DNA from 2 places in the Streptomyces stoeckheimensis genome. Region 2 is predicted to be linked to the other one. Evidence: riboswitches for the same ligand, from Rfam matches in the RefSeq annotation. Region 2 holds a riboswitch; the other holds the start of a gene.
What was found. A riboswitch is a leader RNA that binds a small molecule or an ion and turns the genes downstream of it on or off. The one in region 2 is predicted to bind ZMP and ZTP.
Positions count from the first base shown of each region.

Region 1: it holds a riboswitch for ZMP and ZTP, as region 2 does, so the genes downstream of both, ACE1OC_RS08180 (bifunctional 5,10-methylenetetrahydrofolate dehydrogenase/5,10-methenyltetrahydrofolate cyclohydrolase) here and glyA (serine hydroxymethyltransferase) in region 2, are expected to answer to the same signal.

Region 1 is NZ_CP169550.1:1,730,245-1,734,651, reverse strand. It holds gene ACE1OC_RS08190 (RNA polymerase sigma factor) at 1-803, opposite strand, end outside; gene ACE1OC_RS08185 (class I SAM-dependent methyltransferase) at 1,017-1,778, opposite strand; ZMP/ZTP riboswitch at 1,869-1,969, shown strand; gene ACE1OC_RS08180 (bifunctional 5,10-methylenetetrahydrofolate dehydrogenase/5,10-methenyltetrahydrofolate cyclohydrolase) at 1,999-2,889, shown strand; gene ACE1OC_RS08175 (peptide MFS transporter) at 3,014-4,407, shown strand, end outside.
Region 2 is NZ_CP169550.1:3,626,940-3,631,346, forward strand. It holds gene trpS (tryptophan--tRNA ligase) at 1-884, opposite strand, end outside; gene glyA (serine hydroxymethyltransferase) at 1,299-2,579, opposite strand; ZMP/ZTP riboswitch at 2,615-2,705, opposite strand; gene rocD (ornithine--oxo-acid transaminase) at 2,815-4,020, shown strand; gene ACE1OC_RS16175 (glutathionylspermidine synthase family protein) at 4,036-4,407, opposite strand, start outside.

The DNA of each region.
Region 1 (4,407 bases), 1.9 Mb from region 2:
TCCTCCTCCTCTTCGAGCTTGTACTCGGAGAAGAGACCGGCCTCGATGCGCTTTGCGAGCTCCACCTCCTGCTCGGCGTTGAGCAGCGGCACCTTGCCGATGAGCTTGAGGTAGTCCTTGACGGGGTCGGCGGTGGCGCCGGCGACCATGACGGTCTGGGCCGGGGCGTCGTCCTCGTCGTCGTCGGACAGGACGAAGCCGGCGCTGCCGCCCGTCTTGGGCGTCTCCTTCTCGTCACCCTCGTCCAGGTCCTCGGCTGCCCAGTCCTCGCCCTCGGAAACGGCGGCCTCGGCCTCGTCGCCGTCCTTGGCGGTCTTCTTCGTGGCGGCCGTCTTCTTCACGGCGGTCTTCTTGACGGCGGTCTTCTTGACCGTCCGCTTCTTCGGCGCGGCGGCGGCCTCTGCCGCCACCTCCTCCTCGGTCCCGGAGGCCGACGGGTCGGATATCGCCGCAGCGGGGGTGGGAGCGGCCGTCTTGCGCGCACCGATGAGGCGCGGCGGGGCGGCAGCCTTCTTGGCGACGGCGCGCGCCGGGGCGGCGGCCGCCTTGCGCGCCTTCTTGGCGGGAGCCTTCGTGGCGGGGGCGGCACTGACGTGCAGCGCGACGCCCTCCTCGTCCAGGACCTGGTTCAGGCTGCGCAGGACCCGCTTCCACTGGTCCACCGGGATGCGGCCGGCCTCGAAGGCCTGGCGCACGTCATCACCGTTGATGTGACCCTGCTCGCGGCCACGCTCGACAAGCGCGACCAGGGCCTCGGATTCGGCGATCTCCGTGGGGAACGTACGGGACGGGCTGAGCGACACAAGGAGCCTCTCGTTGCGAACAGATAAGGGGTGGCGGGACATCATCGCGCGGACTCGGGAAACAGACCCGAGGGGGGTCTGTATTCCGGGCCGCACGAGGACACCTGTCGGTTCATCGCATGCCCGAGTAGATTCGTTACGCGCTGAATTGAGTGACCTGCGCCACGCCGTGACCGGGGAGCCGGTCGCGGGTGGTCGCGCCCGCCCGATTTGTCAGCCCGTTTTGCGGGCCTCGATGAGAAATCGGGCGGTGTGTGCGACGAACGGGCCTTCGTGCTCGATCTGTTCGTGCAGCTCGCGCAACCGGTCCCGATACTGCCCGACCGTGAAGCCCGGCACCATCCAGATCACCTTCCTCAGAAAGTAGATCACGGCTCCGATGTCGTGGAACTCCGTCCGCAGCCGCTCGGACCGCAGATCGACCACCTCCAGTCCCGCCTTCGTGGCCGCGGCGACCGCGTCGTCGGGGTGCCGGCCCCGCCGCACCTCCTCCGGTTGCGGTCCCAGGAAGTACTCCACGAGCTCGAAGACGCTCGCCGGGCCGACCTGCTGGGAGAGGTACGTGCCACCGGGCTTCAGCACCCGCGCGATCTCCTCCCACCAGATCGTCACCGGATGCCGGCTGGAGACGAAGTCGAAGGCCCCGTCGCCGAACGGCAGCGGCGGCTCGTCGGAGTCCGCGACCACCACGGCGCCCAGCGGGTGCAGCAGTCTTGTCGCTTTGTCGATGTTCGGCGGCCACGACTCGGTGGCCACCGTCAGCCGGGGCAGGGGCCCGGCTCCGGCGAGCACTTCTCCGCCGCCGGTCTGGATGTCCAGGGCGGAGTCGACCTGCGCCAGGTGCCGCGCCAGGAGGCGCTGGTAGCCCCAGGAGGGGCGCTGTTCGGTGGCGCGTCCGTCGAGCCAGGAGAAGTCCCAGCCGTCCACGGAGACGGATTCCGCTTCGGCGACGAGATGGTCGAAAGTGCGCGTCATGTCTCGATCGTCCCAGGTCCGGGCCCGGTCATCCACCGGATTGCCGGGGGCGGGGCCCGCGCCGGGCTTCACGGGGGTTCGCTTACACTTGCGGCGGGCCGTGACTGGCGTTCGGGTGGATCACCACCGGGGAGCGGCCCGGCGTACTCGTGTGTCCCGTACGTCGACTGCCGCGCGCCTGGGCGAACCGCGATCCCGCAGCGACGCTCAGGAGCCCCCGATGACAACTCAGACGACCGCCCAGCAGGCACGGACCGCCACGCTGATGGACGGCACCGCCCTCGCCCGCCGCATCTCGGAGCGGACCGCCGAGTACGCCGCGAAGATCACCGAGCGCACCGGAACGGCCCCCTGTCTGGCGACCGTGCTGGTCGGCGAGGACCCCGCGTCCGTCACCTACGTCCGCATGAAGCAGAACCGTTGCGCCAAGGCCGGGATCACCTCCCGCCACGTGGAGCTGCCGGCCGCGACGACCACCGAGGAGCTCGTCGCCACCCTGACCGCGCTCTCCGAGGACCCGGAGATCAGCGGCATCCTGCTCCAGCACCCCGTCCCGCACCACATCGACGAGCGCGCCGCCTTCGAGGCGATCGCCCCGGGCAAGGACGTCGACGGGGTCACCATGCACTCCTTCGCCGCCATGGGCTTCGGGCTGCCGGGCTTCGTCTCCTGCACCCCCGGCGGCATCATGCGGCTGCTGGAGGCCTACGACGTGGACCTGACCGGGAAGCACGCCGTGGTCGTCGGCCGCAGCGCGATCCTGGGCAAGCCGGCCGGCATGCTGCTCCTGGAGCAGAACGCCACCGTCACCTACTGCCACTCCCGCACCGTGGACCTGCCGTCCATCGTCCGCCAGGCGGACGTGCTGGTCGCCGCCGTCGGCAAGGCCGAGTTCATCCGCGGCGAGGACATCAAGCCGGGCGCCGTGGTCCTGGACGCCGGCTACAACGAGGGCAACGTCGGCGACGTCCACTTCGAGTCGGCCGCCGCCCGCGCCTCGCTGATCACCCCGGTCCCGGGCGGCGTCGGCCCGATGACCATCGCGGTGCTGCTGGAGCAGACCGTCCAGGCCGCGGCCGCCCAGGCCGGCCTGGCCCTCGCGGACCTCTGACCCGCGCCGCGCTCCCCTCGGTACGACGAACGCCCCGGGCCCTTCGGTCCGGGGCGTTCCGTTTCCCGCGGTAAGGGGCCGAAAGACCGATCCCGCCTCGCCGGGACGGGGCTCCAATGAATATGTGAAGCCTTCGATGGACATGCAGAAGCCCCCGGCGTCGGACGCAGCACCGGACGCGGCGGCGGTGGGCGGGAAGCGCCACCCGCGCGGGCTCGCCACCCTCGTCCTCGCCGAGCTGTGGGAGCGTTTCAGCCTCTACGGCATGGTCGCCATCCTCGTGCACTTCCTCGCCGCCTCCCGCGGCCACGGCGGCATGGGCCTCCACGAGGGCACCGCGGAGGCCGTGGAAGGCGTCTACATGGCCATGATCTCGCTGCTGGCGCTGCCGGGCGGCTGGATCGCCGACCGGTTCCTCGGCGCCCGGCGGGCCGTCCTGTGGGGCGGCGTGGTCATCATGGCCGGCCACGCCCTGATGGCCGTCCCGAACCCGGTCTTCGTCTGGCCCGGCCTGGTCCTCATCGTCATCGGCACCGGCCTGCTCAAGCCGAACATCTCCGCGCTGGTCGGCCGGCTGTACGCCGCAGACGACGACCAGCGGCGCGACGCCGGCTACTCGATCTTCTACATGGGCATCAACCTCGGCGCCGTCATCGCCCCGCTCGTCGTCGGCTACCTCGGCGAGGAGATCAACTGGCACCTCGGCTTCGGCGCCGCCGCCGTCGGCATGGCCCTCGGCCTGGTCCAGTACGTCCTGGGCGGCCGGCGCCTGTCGGAGCAGCTGCGCGCGGAGCCCGTGGTCCGGCTCACCCCGGCCGAGCGGGCCAAGGTGGGCAAGTCCTCCGCGTACGGCCTGGTCTTCACCGCCGTCCTGGTCACCCTGCTGGCCGCCTCGCACGCGCTGAGCATCGACACCATCACCTTCGTGCTGACGGTCGTCGCCGTGGTGGTCCCGGCGGGCGTGCTGCTCTCGATGTACCGCAGCCCCAAGATCGACCGGGTCGAGAAGACCCGGCTGCGGGCGTACGTCTGGCTCTTCCTGGCCGCCACGCTGTTCTGGCTGGTCTACGACCAGATGGGCAACGAGCTGAACATGTTCGCCGCCCAGAAGACCGACCTGTCCCTGCTCGGCTGGCACATCCCGGCGAGCTGGACCCAGTCGCTGCCCTCGCTGTTCGTGATCATCCTGGCCCCCGTCTTCGCCGCCTTCTGGGTGCGCCGGGGCAAGCACATGAGCACCCCGTTCAAGTTCGGCCTGGCCCTGCTGCTGACCGGCGCCTCGTTCGTGGTCATGTCGAGCGCCGCGGCCATCGCCTCCAGCGGGGTCAAGGTCTCGCTGATGTGGCTGGTGGGCGTGTACGTGATCCAGGTGATGGGCGAGATGTGCCTGAGCCCGGTGGGCCTCTCGGTCACCACCAAGCTGGCCCCGCGGGCCTTCACCAACCAGATGATGGGTGTGTGGTTCCTCGCCGCCGCGACCGGCGACGCGATCGGCGCCCAGCTGCCCCGGCTCGACGC
Region 2 (4,407 bases):
TGGGTGCGCTGCTTGAAGGGTGTGACGAAATCGACCATCACGCCGGCCAGGTCGGTCTTGAGCGCACCGTAGCCCTTGCCCTCGTACGCGGCCTCCAGCGCGGGGATCGACTCCCCCGTGAGAGTGGAGTAGATCGTGAGCAGGTTGCTGACGCCGGGCTTGTTCTCGGCGTCGAACCGGACCACGGCCTCGGTGTCGGTGACCGCGCTCTTGATCTTCTTCTCGGTGGCCTTGGGCTCGTCGAGGAGGTTGATCAGGCCCTTGGGGGAAGACGCCGACTTCGACATCTTGATCGCCGGGTCCTGGAGGTCGTAGATCTTCGCGACCTCCTTGACGATGTGCGCGGCGGGGAGGGTGAAGGTCTGCCCGAAGCGCTGGTTGAAGCGCTCGGCCAGGTCCCGGGTCAGCTCGATGTGCTGACGCTGGTCCTCGCCGACGGGGACGGAGTTCGCCTGGTAGAGCAGGATGTCGGCGACCTGGAGGATCGGGTACGTGAACAGGCCCACGGTGGCGTTGTTGGCGCCGCTCTTCGCGGACTTGTCCTTGAACTGGGTCATCCGGCTGGCCTCGCCGAAACCGGTGATGCAGTTCATGACCCAGCCGAGCTGCGCGTGCTCGGGCACGTGGCTCTGGATGAAGAGCGTGCAGCGCTCGGGGTCGAGACCGGCGGCGAGGAGCTGCGCGGCGGACAGCCGGGTATTGGCGCGCAGATCCTTCGGATCCTGCGGCATGGTGATCGCGTGCAGGTCGACGACCATGTAGAAGGCGTCGTGCGTCTCCTGCAGGGCGACGTACTGCCGGATGGCTCCGAGGTAGTTCCCGAGGTGGAACGAACCGGAGGTGGGCTGGATGCCGGAGAGCGCGCGAGGACGATCAGAAGCCATGGCTCCATTCTCTCAGGTGTGACACCGGGCTCGGCCCCGCCACTGGCCGGAACCCGGCGGGTCCCCCGGTCCCTGCCCGCCCCCCGCCCGGGTACCCGGCGGTAGCGCCCCGTCCGGATCTTGCCTCGGCCGAGCGACCGCTTTCCGGTCCGGCTCGGGGGAACCCGCTGCGCGGAGCTCCGCGGGCGCCGCCCGCACCCGCGCCTCAAACGCCGGCGGGGCTGGATTCTGCCTGGCCGGGGCTGGATTGCCTGCGGGGCAATTCCAGCCTCGCCGGCGTTTGAGGCGCGGGGTCCGGGGCGGAGCCCCAGGGGGTCCGGGGCGGAGCCCCAGGGGGTCCGGGGCGGAGCCCCGGGGAACGGTGGAAGGGCGGGTAGGGGACAGCCCCGCAGGGGGCCGCCCCCACCCGGTGGGTCAGGCGACGGGGAGGCCCGGGGCCGGGAAGGCGGCCATGAGGTCGGCGACCTCGGCGCGGATGGCGCCCAGGGCCGCCTCGTCACCCTTCGCCGCAGCGGCGACCGCACGCTCGATCCAGTCGGCGACCACCGGCATGTGCTCCACGGAAAGCCCCCGCGAGGTCAGCGACGGCGTGCCGATCCGGATCCCCGACGGGTCGAACGGCTTGCGCGGGTCGAACGGCACCGTGTTGTAGTTCACGACGATCCCGGCCCGGTCCAGCGCCTTCGCCGCGATCTTCCCCGACACCGACTTCCCCGTCAGGTCGATCAGGATCAGGTGGTTGTCCGTACCGCCCGAGACCAGGTCGAAGCCCCGCTCCAGCAGAGCCGCGGCCAGCGCCTTCGCGTTGGCCACGACCGCGTGCGCGTACGACACGAACGAGGGCTGCGCCGCCTCGTGGAGCGCCACCGCGATACCGGCCGTCGTCTGGTTGTGCGGGCCGCCCTGGAGGCCCGGGAAGACCGCCTTGTCGATGGCCTTCGCGTGCTCCTCGCGGCACATCAGCATCGCCCCGCGCGGACCGCGCAGGGTCTTGTGGGTGGTCGTCGAGATCACGTCCACGTGACCCGCCGGGGACGGGTGGGCCCCGCCCGCGATCAGGCCGGCGATGTGCGCCACGTCGGCGACGAGCACCGAGCCCGCCTCCTTCGCGATCGACGCGAACGCCTCGAAGTCGATCGTGCGCGGGAGCGCCGTACCGCCGCAGAAGATCAGCTTGGGCCGCTCCGCCAGCGCGAGGTCCCGTACGGCGTCGTAGTCGATGAGCCCGGTGTCGGCCTGGACCCCGTACTGCACGCCCCGGAACCAGGAGCCCGTCGCCGAGACGCCCCAGCCGTGCGTCAGGTGCCCGCCCATCGGCAGGGCCATGCCCATCACCGTGTCGCCGGGCTTCGCGAAGGCCAGGTACACGGCCAGGTTCGCCGGGGAGCCGGAGTACGGCTGCACGTTGGCGTGGTCGACTCCGAAGAGGCCCTTCGCCCGCTCCACGGCCAGCGCCTCGATGCGGTCGATGTTCTGCTGGCCCTCGTAGTACCGGCGGCCCGGGTAGCCCTCGCTGTACTTGTTCTGCAGCACCGTGCCGGAGGCCTCCAGCACGGCCGAGGAGACGTAGTTCTCGCTCGGGATGAGGCGGAGGGTCTCCGCCTGGAGGGTTTCCTCGGCGGCGACGAAGGACGCCAGCTCGGGGTCGGTCGCGAGCAGGGCGGGGTGACGGTACGGGGGGTGGTTCGCGCTCATGGCGGTTCCTCCGGGGTCGATGTCGGATCTCGTCCCCGCGAGGCCCAGGCGAGCGGCCCTGTATGCGGTCGTGCGCGCACGGCTCCCCCGGAGTTGGTTCTCCGTGCGCCAGTCGCCGTGCGTGTCCGACACCTTAGCGGGCGCGCCGCGAGAAAGGTTTCTCCGTCCGGTATTCGAGCGAGGATGGAGGGTGACGCCACCCTCGTCACCGGCTTGACGGACGATCGGAGACCCCGTGTCGACAACTGCTGATGCCATCCGCTCCGCCGACGCGCACAGCGCGCACAACTACCACCCCCTGCCCGTCGTCGTCGCCACGGCGGAGGGCGCGTGGATGACCGACGTGGAGGGCCGCCGCTACCTCGACATGCTCGCGGGGTACTCCGCCCTGAACTTCGGCCACGGCAACCGCCGTCTGCTCGACGCGGCCCGCGCCCAGCTGGAGCGGGTCACCCTGACCTCCCGCGCCTTCCACCACGACCGCTTCGCCGACTTCTGTACCGAGCTCGCGGCGCTGTGCGGCAAGGAAGCCGTCCTGCCCATGAACACCGGCGCGGAGGCCGTGGAGACGGCGGTGAAGACCGCCCGCAAGTGGGGGTACGAGGTCAAGGGCGTACCGGACGGACACGCCAAGATCGTGGTGGCGGCCGACAACTTCCACGGCCGCACGACGACCATCGTGTCGTTCTCCACCGACCACGACGCCCGCGACCACTTCGGCCCGTACACCCCCGGCTTCGAGATCGTCCCGTACGGGGACCTCACCGCGCTCGCCCACGCCGTCACCTCCAACACCGTCGCCGTGCTGCTGGAGCCGATCCAGGGCGAGGCCGGCGTGCTCGTGCCGCCCGCCGGATACCTGCGGGGCGTACGGGAACTGACGCGCGAGCGGAACGTCCTGTTCATGGCCGACGAGATCCAGTCGGGCCTGGGCCGCACCGGCAAGACCTTCGCGTGCGAACACGAGGGGGTCGTCCCCGACGTGTACATCCTCGGCAAGGCGCTGGGCGGCGGGGTCGTGCCCGTGTCGGCGGTCGTGGCCGACCTCGACGTGCTCGGCGTGTTCAAGCCGGGCGAGCACGGCTCCACCTTCGGCGGCAACCCGCTGGCCTGCGCCGTCGCCCTGGAGGTCATCGCGATGCTGCGCACCGGCGAGTACCAGCAGCGTGCCACCGAGCTCGGCGACCACCTGCACCGGGAGCTGAACCTGATGGTCGGCGGCGGTGCGGTGACCGCCGTACGGGGCCGCGGGCTGTGGGCGGGCGTCGACATCGACCCGGCGCGCGGCACCGGCCGGGAGATCTCCGAGAAGCTGATGGGACTCGGAGTCCTGGTCAAGGACACCCACGGGTCGACGATCCGGATCGCACCGCCGCTGGTGATCTCCAAGGAGGACCTGGACTGGGGGCTGGACCAGCTCAGGTCGGTCCTCGGCGCGTAGCCGTCGTCGAAGGGCTCAGAGAATGACGTGGGGCAGGAAGCGGGCGTACTCGTCCGTGACCGGCCCCGCCGATTCGCGGATGCCCAGGCCCGCCGCCTCGTCCTCGACGACCCACGCGCCGAGCACCACCCGGTTGCCGTCGAAGTCGGGCAGCGGGGCGAGGCCCTGGAAGACGTACGTCTCGTCCTGCTCCGGTGCGAACGGCTCTCCGCCCACCGGGTGCAGGGTGACGCCCGCGCCCTCGCGGCCCAGCAGCGGCTTCGCCGCGTAGCCGGTGGTCGTGGCGAGTTCGCGCGGGCCGTCCAGGTAGGCGGGCAGCAGGTTCGGGTGCTCCGGGAAGAGCTCCCACAGGACCGCCAGCAGCGCCTTGTTGGAGAGCAGCATCTT